One region of the Alteromonas sp. ABH2_165 genome, then DNA from elsewhere that is predicted to be linked to it. Evidence: predicted binding sites of a transcription regulator. Region 1 holds the regulator's gene; each other region holds the start of a gene.
What was found. Region 1 encodes MetJ, which represses methionine synthesis genes. Its sites were predicted from a motif close to TAGACGTCTAGACGTCTA; they were not measured.
Positions count from the first base shown of each region.

Region 1 (2,209 bases):
CAGCTCTATTGGGTTCTGATCATTTTCGGCTTATTCACCTTGGGCGGCTTCTCTTTACTGCCTGCCTTAAAAATTCACTCTGAGCGCAAGCTGGAACTGAAAGATATTTTCAGCGGCGTACATTATCTAATGCACAACAACGTGGTGCGTGGAGCTCTGTTTACCGATCTGGTGGTGATTTTATGCGGCAGCGTGATGGCCATCCTGCCGGTGTTTGTAAAAGACGTGCTGCATGAAGGGCCAGAAACCTTGGGTTTACTCCGGGCCATGCCCGCCGTGGGCGCAACCATTATCGGGTTAACCATGGTACGGCGTAAGCGCGCCATCGAGCGCAATGGTCCCTTGCTGTTCTGGTCACTGATCATATTCAGCTTTTCCATTATCGGTTTTGCTTTCTCGCAAAATCTCTATGTTGCCTGCTTTGCGCTGCTGATTTACGGCGGTTCAGACATGATCAGCGTGGTGATTAGAAGCTCAGTAGTTCAGATCATGACACCCGACGCCTTACGAGGGCGGGTTAGTGCGGTTAATTCGTTGTTTATTGCCTCTTCTAACGAGCTGGGAGACTTCCGAAGTGGCTCGGTGACCGCAGCCATTGGTCCGGTTGCTTGCGCAGTAACGGGTGGTGTAATGAGCTTAGGCGTGGTGCTGCTGTTCGGAAAAACGTTCAGGCCTCTGTTTGAATTGCGGAAAATAGAGGCGCCATCGCCGGGTAAATCGGATTAAGCTCGGCGAAAGCATGTAAGCCGAGCAAAAAGAGAAAAGCCAGAGTACTGACTCTGGCTTTCGTTTTTATTCTTCTTCGTTATCCACTGATGGGTCGATGCCCATTTCTTCCATCATCTTTCTGGCAACTGCCGGGATACGATTTGGATTATCTTTGCGCAAGTCATCATCGTTAGGCAATGGTTGCCCGGTGAACGCATGCAGGAATGCCTCACACAGTAATTCTGAATTTGTTGCATGGCGCAGATTGTTTATCTGTCGCCGGGTGCGCTCATCTGTGAGCTCCTTAAGCACATTAATAGGAATAGAAACAGTAACTTTCTTTACCTGTTCACTCTTTTTCCCATGCTCTGCATAAGGGTGTATATACTTACCATTCCATTCTGCCATGTGAAATCTCGGACTGCCTGTTATTTTATCTTATGAGCGGAAATTCTAAACAATGTAGCGAAAAGGTCAATTAAGCCGTGTAAACCTCTTGACGTCCAGACATATATTAATTAGTTTAGACGTCTAAACGGCCAAAAAGTGAGTGAGTCAGAAAATGGTTTCCTATGCACAGGGCATCGATGCCTTAAATCAATCTTTGTCAGAACTGCGTGACATCGATGTATCCTTCGAATTTTTTCCGCCAAACTCGGAAAAAATGGAACAAACCTTATGGAAATCTGTAGAGCGTCTGGCGCCTCTTAAGCCTTCATATATGTCTGTTACCTATGGTGCAAACAGCGGTGAGCGCGATCGCACCCACGATGTGGTTAAACGCATTCAGCAGCAAACCGGTGTGGCTGCCGTTCCTCACCTGACCTGTGTAGATGCCACTCGTGACGAACTGAAACAAATCGCTCAGGACTACTGGGATTCCGGTATCCGCCGTATTGTGGCCTTACGTGGTGATTTGCCAAAGGGCGTAGATAAAACTGAAATGTACGCGTCTGATTTGGTATCTCTGTTAAAAGACGTGGCTGATTTCGATATCTCAGTAGCGGCTTATCCAGAAAAGCACCCTGAAGCGCCAAACGCACAGTTTGATTTGCTGAATCTGAAGCGTAAAGCGGAAGCCGGTGCCTCGGAAGCAATTACACAGTTCTTCTTCGATACCAGTGTTTACCTGCGATTCCGCGACCGTGCAGCAGCGGCAGGCATCGATTTAGATATTGTTCCTGGCATATTGCCAGTTACTAACTATCAAACGCTGGTTAAGTTTGCGGGTTTCACCAACGTTCACGTACCTGGCTGGCTGCACAAAATGTACGACGGTCTTGACGACGATGACCAAGCAACCCGCAACCTAATTGGCGCCAACATCGCCATGGAACAGGTGAAGGTACTGGCTAAAGAAGGCGTGAAACACTTCCACTTCTATACCCTGAACCGCTGCGAACTCAGCTACGCTATCTGCCACATGCTGGGCGTTCGCGCTGACTAACATTTTCGAATACGCTGGGAGTACGGAGGCCAGAGAAAAAACACGCCGGAGCTC
Region 1 covers NZ_JBSWWF010000012.1:68,074-70,282, reverse strand. Annotated here, with positions in the region: gene ACXAFQ_RS19985 (MFS transporter) at 1-726, shown strand, start outside; gene metJ (met regulon transcriptional regulator MetJ) at 793-1,116, opposite strand; gene metF (methylenetetrahydrofolate reductase) at 1,271-2,155, shown strand.

Region 2 (2,209 bases), on a different contig from region 1:
AAACGCTTCGTTCCAGCTCGCTTCAGCTGCGCTACCTTTTTCCTTGCCATCCCACTCGGCGTAAATGTCTGCTGGTACTTCAAACGGACCATGATCCCAGTTCAGTTCTTTGCGGGTTAATGCAATTTCATCATCGCCCAGCGGCGCGCCGTGACAGTCTTCTTTACCTTGCTTGTTAGGCGAACCAAAACCAATGACAGTTTTGCAGCAAATCAGCGTAGGTTGGGTAGTGTTAGCGCGGGCCGCTTCTACTGCCGAGCGAATTTGCTCAGGATCATGACCATCAACGCCCGCAATTACTTGCCAGCCGTAAGATTCAAAACGTTTTACTGTGTCGTCGGTGAACCAGCCTTCTACTTCACCGTCGATAGAAATACCGTTGTCGTCGTAGAACGCAATCAGCTTGCCTAAGCCCAGCGTGCCAGCCAGTGAACAGGTTTCGTGAGAGATACCTTCCATTAAGCAGCCGTCGCCTAAGAAGGTGTAGGTGTAGTGGTCTACGATGTCGTGACCATCTTGGTTAAACTGTGCAGCCAGTACTTTTTCAGCCAGCGCCATACCCACCGCGTTGCTGATACCCTGACCTAACGGACCTGTGGTGGTTTCTACGCCTGGCGCATAGCCGTACTCAGGGTGACCTGGCGTTTTTGAATGTAACTGACGGAAATTCTTCAGTTCTTCCAGCGGCAATTCGTAACCTGTGAGGTGCAGCAATGAGTAGAGCAGCATAGAGCCGTGGCCGTTTGAAAGCACAAAGCGGTCGCGGTTAGCCCAGTTCGGGTTGGAAGGGTTGTGTGACAGATAATCGCACCACAGAACCTGCGCGATGTCAGCCATTCCCATTGGGGCACCTGGGTGACCTGATTTAGCTTTCTGAACAGCATCCATACTTAATGCGCGTATGGCATTAGCGAGTTCACGACGAGTTGGCATGCTAACTCCTTTGATATTGGCTAATAACTACAATTTTTGACAACCCGGAGCGCGCTCCGGAAACGAGTGGTCGTCCTGCTGCCAATGATAATGAATAAAATAGTGGCAACTATTCTTACCTAAGCATAAAACCAGTTCAATGTGTTTTATGCCGTCTATACTTATCGAATCTGGTTATTTGAATCGATATCAACATAATTTACGTAACAACGAACCATTGCTGTCAACGAAACGTAACAAATAGACTTTTAGACGTCCAGAAGTAAAGATGGTATTTTTACCCAGTCTCGGTACAATGTGAATCATAGTCCGACTGCGTTTCATACCAGCGGGCAATTGAATATACCCAACCAATCATCAGCAACCTTTACTATAAAGATGATTTGGTAAACCCCAGAATAACGGAGGATTTATGGCCGCACGCCTTTTCACATCGGAATCTGTCTCTGAAGGACATCCGGATAAAATTGCCGATCAGATTTCAGATGCTGTGCTCGATGCCATATTAGAACAGGATCCCAAAGCACGGGTTGCCTGCGAAACATATGTCAAAACTGGTATGGTTTTGGTAGGTGGTGAGATCACCACATCTGCATGGGTAGACATTGAAGAACTTACCCGTCAAACCGTTAAAGAAATTGGTTACAACCACTCCGACATTGGCTTCGATGCCGAGTCATGTGCGGTTTTAAACGCCATTGGTAAACAATCACCCGACATTAATCAGGGTGTTGATCGTGCACGTCCTGAAGAACAAGGTGCCGGTGATCAGGGCTTAATGTTCGGTTACGCCAGCGATGAAACCGATGTACTCATGCCTGCGCCAATTACTTATGCTCACCGTTTGGTACAAAAACAGGCTGAAGTGCGTAAAAACGGCAAGCTTGATTTTCTGCGTCCAGATGCAAAAAGCCAGGTAACCTTCGTTTACGAAAACGACAAACCAGTAGGTATTGATGCGGTTGTACTGTCTACCCAGCATAACGAAACCGTTTCTACCGAGCAGCTTCGCGAAGCGGTAATGGAAGAAGTGATTAAGCCGGTTCTGCCTGCTGAATGGCTGACAAAAGACACCCAGTTCCACATTAACCCTACCGGTCGTTTTGTTATCGGTGGACCAATGGGCGACTGTGGTTTAACTGGCCGTAAAATAATCGTAGACACCTACGGCGGCATGGCCCGTCACGGCGGTGGTGCGTTCTCGGGTAAAGATCCATCAAAAGTTGACCGCTCAGCAGCCTATGCGGGTCGTTATGTGGCGAAAAACATCGTTGCA
Region 2 covers NZ_JBSWWF010000006.1:329,031-331,239, reverse strand. Annotated here, with positions in the region: gene tkt (transketolase) at 1-933, opposite strand, end outside; gene metK (methionine adenosyltransferase) at 1,346-2,209, shown strand, end outside.
Region 2: the regulator MetJ is predicted to act here: its motif matches at 1,175-1,192, upstream of metK (methionine adenosyltransferase).

Region 3 (2,209 bases), on a different contig from region 1:
CTTTGGTGTGGCGCATACCGTCGCCCACGAGCGTAACAATGGCCAGGTCGTGACGGACTTCAATTTGATCAAGCAGCTGGTTTTGTAGCTCAAGAGTAAAGGCATCTTCCAGCAGGTGCTGGGCACGTACGGCATCTTTTTCCTGGATACAGAAGCTAATGCTGTACTCAGAGCTGGACTGCGTGATGAGACTAATGGAAATATTCGCATTGCTCATTACTTCAAATACGCGACTCGCCATGCCAACCATGCCCTTCAAGCCAGGGCCAGCTACATTAAACATGGTCACATTATCAAGCTGGGAAATACCTTTTACGGAGGTCCAGATTTCACTTTTTTCATTGCTGATGAGCGTACCCGGTGCCGCTGGGTTTAAAGTATTTTTGATAAGACAAGGAATGTGGTGCTGAGCGATGGGGCCAATGGTCTTAGGATGCAGTACTTTCGCGCCGAAGTAAGACAGTTCCATGGCTTCCTGGTACGTTAATTTATCAAGCAGTACCGCGCCTTCAACCTGATTCGGATCGGCGTTATATACGCCGTCTACGTCAGTCCAGATTTCGCAGCACGATGCATCGATACACGCTGCCAAAATCGCTGCAGAATAGTCAGAACCGTTACGGCCCAGCGTTACTTTTTCGCGATCGTCATTGGCTGCAACAAATCCAGGCATTACCAGGAACACGCTACCGTCGCTAACCACTTCACTAAAGCGGGCCTTACTTAATGCCACATCGGCGATGCTGTCGAGGTACTCGCCATTTGCCAGTACGTAATCAACCGGGTCGATAAGCTGATTGGCTACACCTTTGCTTTCAAGAATACCGCCAAACATAGACACACTGATGTATTCGCCAAGGCTGAGAATTTCTGCCGCCACTGAATCTGGCGCAGTACCCAGTAAACGAATACCTTCGAGCTGCTGTTTTAAGATGCCTAAACGGCTGGCAATAAAAGTAGAAACCTTTTCAAAAGGGAAATCAGTAAGGGTTTCATCGAGTTCTTTAGCGATACCGTTTACCAATTCATCTAGCTTGGTGAACAACGGGTTGAAATCTTCGCCGGCAGCGGCTTGATCACAAAGCAGCGACAGCGCGTTAGTGACGCCCTTCGGGGCAGAGAGCACTACGGCTGCGCCCTCGGTTTGGTGGGCGGTCATACAAATCTCGGTAACGCGAAGATAACGTGTTGCGTCGGCCAGAGAAGATCCACCAAACTTTAAGACTTTCATGTAATGCTCCTTTCGGTTTTATTTTGCTACATCAACGCTTAATTGCGTAAAAAAAAACCCGCTCCTTGTTGGGGGGCGGGCTTTCGATGTCTGTTTGCTTATGCGCACTAGCCAGCGACCGCCCTCAACGAGGTGGTAATAATCATCATGCCGGTGGTGCTAATAATTGTTTTCATAGCGACAATTTGCCGTATAGACGTCTAACTGTCAACCGCGATTTTGCTTTTTCTGGGTAAAACACCGCCAAATCAGAAAATTTAGTCCTAATAAGCGCGCAAAACTGACATGCCATATTGCAATATGGCAAAACAATCATCCTAAGCTCCCCTCACTCACCGGGAAGTTTTTGCTTTGCGTGCCGGTAAATTTTGCCCGTAACAATATTCCCATCAGCTTCCTCCCAATCGACACATTCACAGCTACTCTAAAAAAGTAAAACAAAATCAGTTGGTTTCACGCCGTAATTAAAAGCCTATCAATAAAACACAAACGCCATTTTGCGGCATCTTCTTTGCTCTGCGAGTGATAGTAGTTAATCACTTCCTTTATTACCTTCTTTTCGGAGCCTATCGATGTCTTCATTTAACGGATTACTCGGCGTTTCACCCGTAGCGAAAGGCTACCAGTTTGCGGTTTGGGCCCCCAACGCAAAAGCGGTGGCAGTAACAGGTACTTTTAATGGCTGGAACGATAACGGAACGGCACTGAACGCAACCAACGGTGGCGTGTGGTATGGCTGTATCGATAATGCAGAAAACGGCCAGGAATATAAGTTCATCATTACAACGCGACAGGATGAGCGGCTGGTAAAGAATGACCCACGGGCGCGCAAGTTAACGAATAGTGTGGGCAATAGCGTTATCTACGACGATGACTTTCCTTGGGAGCATTCCCCGTTTAAAGCCCCTCCCATCCATGAACGGGTAATTTACGAAATGCACATCGGCACCTTTAATAAACCGATGGACGGCCACGGCA
Region 3 covers NZ_JBSWWF010000004.1:264,118-266,326, reverse strand. Annotated here, with positions in the region: gene thrA (bifunctional aspartate kinase/homoserine dehydrogenase I) at 1-1,231, opposite strand, end outside; gene ACXAFQ_RS10110 (alpha-amylase family glycosyl hydrolase) at 1,804-2,209, shown strand, end outside.
Region 3: the regulator MetJ is predicted to act here: its motif matches at 1,417-1,434, upstream of thrA (bifunctional aspartate kinase/homoserine dehydrogenase I).

Region 4 (2,209 bases), on a different contig from region 1:
GTCGGTTTACAGGCGGTGATAAATTCAGCAAATCAGGCAGACAAAATCCTTAGTCTGCCTGTTATCCACCCTTTTAACCGCCAGCATTTGCTATTTCTGCGCTACCACCAAAACACCGTACTCACCCGAAACCGTTTCAATATCCAGGAACCGGTTTTGCGGTGCCCGGACGTGGTGCCCTTTTCCCATCACCAGCTTATTTTAATGCCGCTAGTGGGCTTCGACGCTGATGGGAATCGTTTGGGCATGGGCGGAGGCTTTTACGACCGCGTGCTGGCGCCTTACCGACATAGAAAGAACCGCCCCCTCCTTATTGGTACGGCCCACGATTGCCAACACGTTGATCATCTGCCAATCGAACCCTGGGATTTTCCACTCGATATGGTGATAACGCCGTCACAAGTGTTCAGACCAGCGCGATAATCTTTCACACGCCTTTGGCCCTTGCTCGCCAGGGCTTATAGTGATGTGCAGATTCAGAACAAAAATAAACAGGTTGCGCATTTTTCGGTTAAACTTCAGCAAAACTTTGGAGAAACCCTATGGATCAGAACGCAAAGAAAAAGGCGGTGGCCGAGGCGGCCGTAAAATATATTAAGGCTGACACCATTGTTGGCGTTGGTACAGGCTCAACAGTTAACTTTTTTATCGACGCGTTGGCAGAGATTAAACATACCATTATTGGTGCAGTCTCAAGTTCAGACGCCTCTACCGAACGCCTCAAGGCCCACGGTATTGAAGTGTTTTCGCTGAATGAGGTGGATACACTGGATGTGTATGTAGACGGCGCAGATGAAGTTACCGAACATAAACACATGATTAAAGGTGGCGGTGCAGCGCTGACCCGCGAAAAAATTGTGTCAGCCGTAGCAAAAACTTTTGTCTGTATTGTGGATGACAGCAAACAGGTTCCCGTACTGGGCAACTTCCCGCTGCCTGTGGAAGTCATACCCATGGCCCGTTCTTACGTGGCCCGCGAACTGGTAAAACTGGGCGGTGACCCGGTTTATCGAGAAGGCGTAATTACCGATAACGGCAACGTTATTTTAGACGTTCACAACTTGTCTATTGTTAACCCACGTGAACTGGAAACGACTATCAACGGGATTGTCGGCGTGGTCACCAACGGCATTTTTGCAAATCGCGGCGCCGATGTTGTGCTGGTCGCCACTGAAAATGGCGTACTCACGCTGGATTAATAAATCACAGTCGTTCATCGGAAGACGCTAAAAATTGGCGTTTTCCGACTAAATAGCACTTTTAACCACCAACGATATCTGTTATTTTGCCCGTATAGACGTCCAGATGTCTTTTTGCAACCAACTAACCGAGATGTGAGGCAATGAGTAAAGTATCCCTACCTAAGGACAAAATCCGTATTCTGCTGCTGGAAGGCGTTCACCAGAGCGCGGTGGAAACCCTGGCTAACAATGGTTACACCAACGTGGAGTATCTTAAGACCTCCCTGTCCGAAGAAGATCTCATCGAGAAAGTCAAAGATGTACATTTCATCGGCATTCGTTCTCGCACTCAAATCACCGAAGCCGTGGTTGAAGCAGCGCAAAAGCTGGTTGCTGTTGGCTGTTTCTGTATTGGTACCAACCAGGTTGATCTGGAAGCCACACAAATTCGTGGTATTCCGGTATTCAACGCACCGTTTTCCAACACCCGTTCAGTTGCTGAGCTGGTACTGGGTCAATTAATTCTGTTGCTGCGTGGCGTCCCTGCTCGTAATGCAAAAGCGCACCGTGGTGAATGGCAGAAAAATGCCGAAGGTTCTTACGAAGCGCGTGGTAAAACGCTGGGTATTATTGGTTACGGCCACATTGGTACACAGCTGAGCATTCTGGCTGAACACTTAGGTATGCGTGTACAGTTTTACGATATCGAAGACAAGCTGGTGCTGGGTAACTCGGTACAGATCAAGTCTCTTGATACACTACTGGAAACGTCTGACGTAATTTCTCTGCACGTGCCAGAAACCGACTCTACCAAAGACATGATTGGAAAAGACCAGTTCGCGAAAATGAAGAAAGGTGCCATCTTCATTAACGCTTCCCGTGGAACCGTTGTCGATATCGACGCCCTGGTAGACACCCTGGAAGCGGATCACATTGGTGGTGCGGCAGTAGATGTGTTCCCGGTTGAGCCGAAGTCTAACAACGAAGAATTTGAATCGCCACTGCGTAAATTCGATAACGTTATCTTG
Region 4 covers NZ_JBSWWF010000004.1:389,098-391,306, reverse strand. Annotated here, with positions in the region: gene ACXAFQ_RS10660 (5-formyltetrahydrofolate cyclo-ligase) at 1-423, shown strand, start outside; gene rpiA (ribose-5-phosphate isomerase RpiA) at 543-1,199, shown strand; gene serA (phosphoglycerate dehydrogenase) at 1,343-2,209, shown strand, end outside.
Region 4: the regulator MetJ is predicted to act here: its motif matches at 1,295-1,312, upstream of serA (phosphoglycerate dehydrogenase).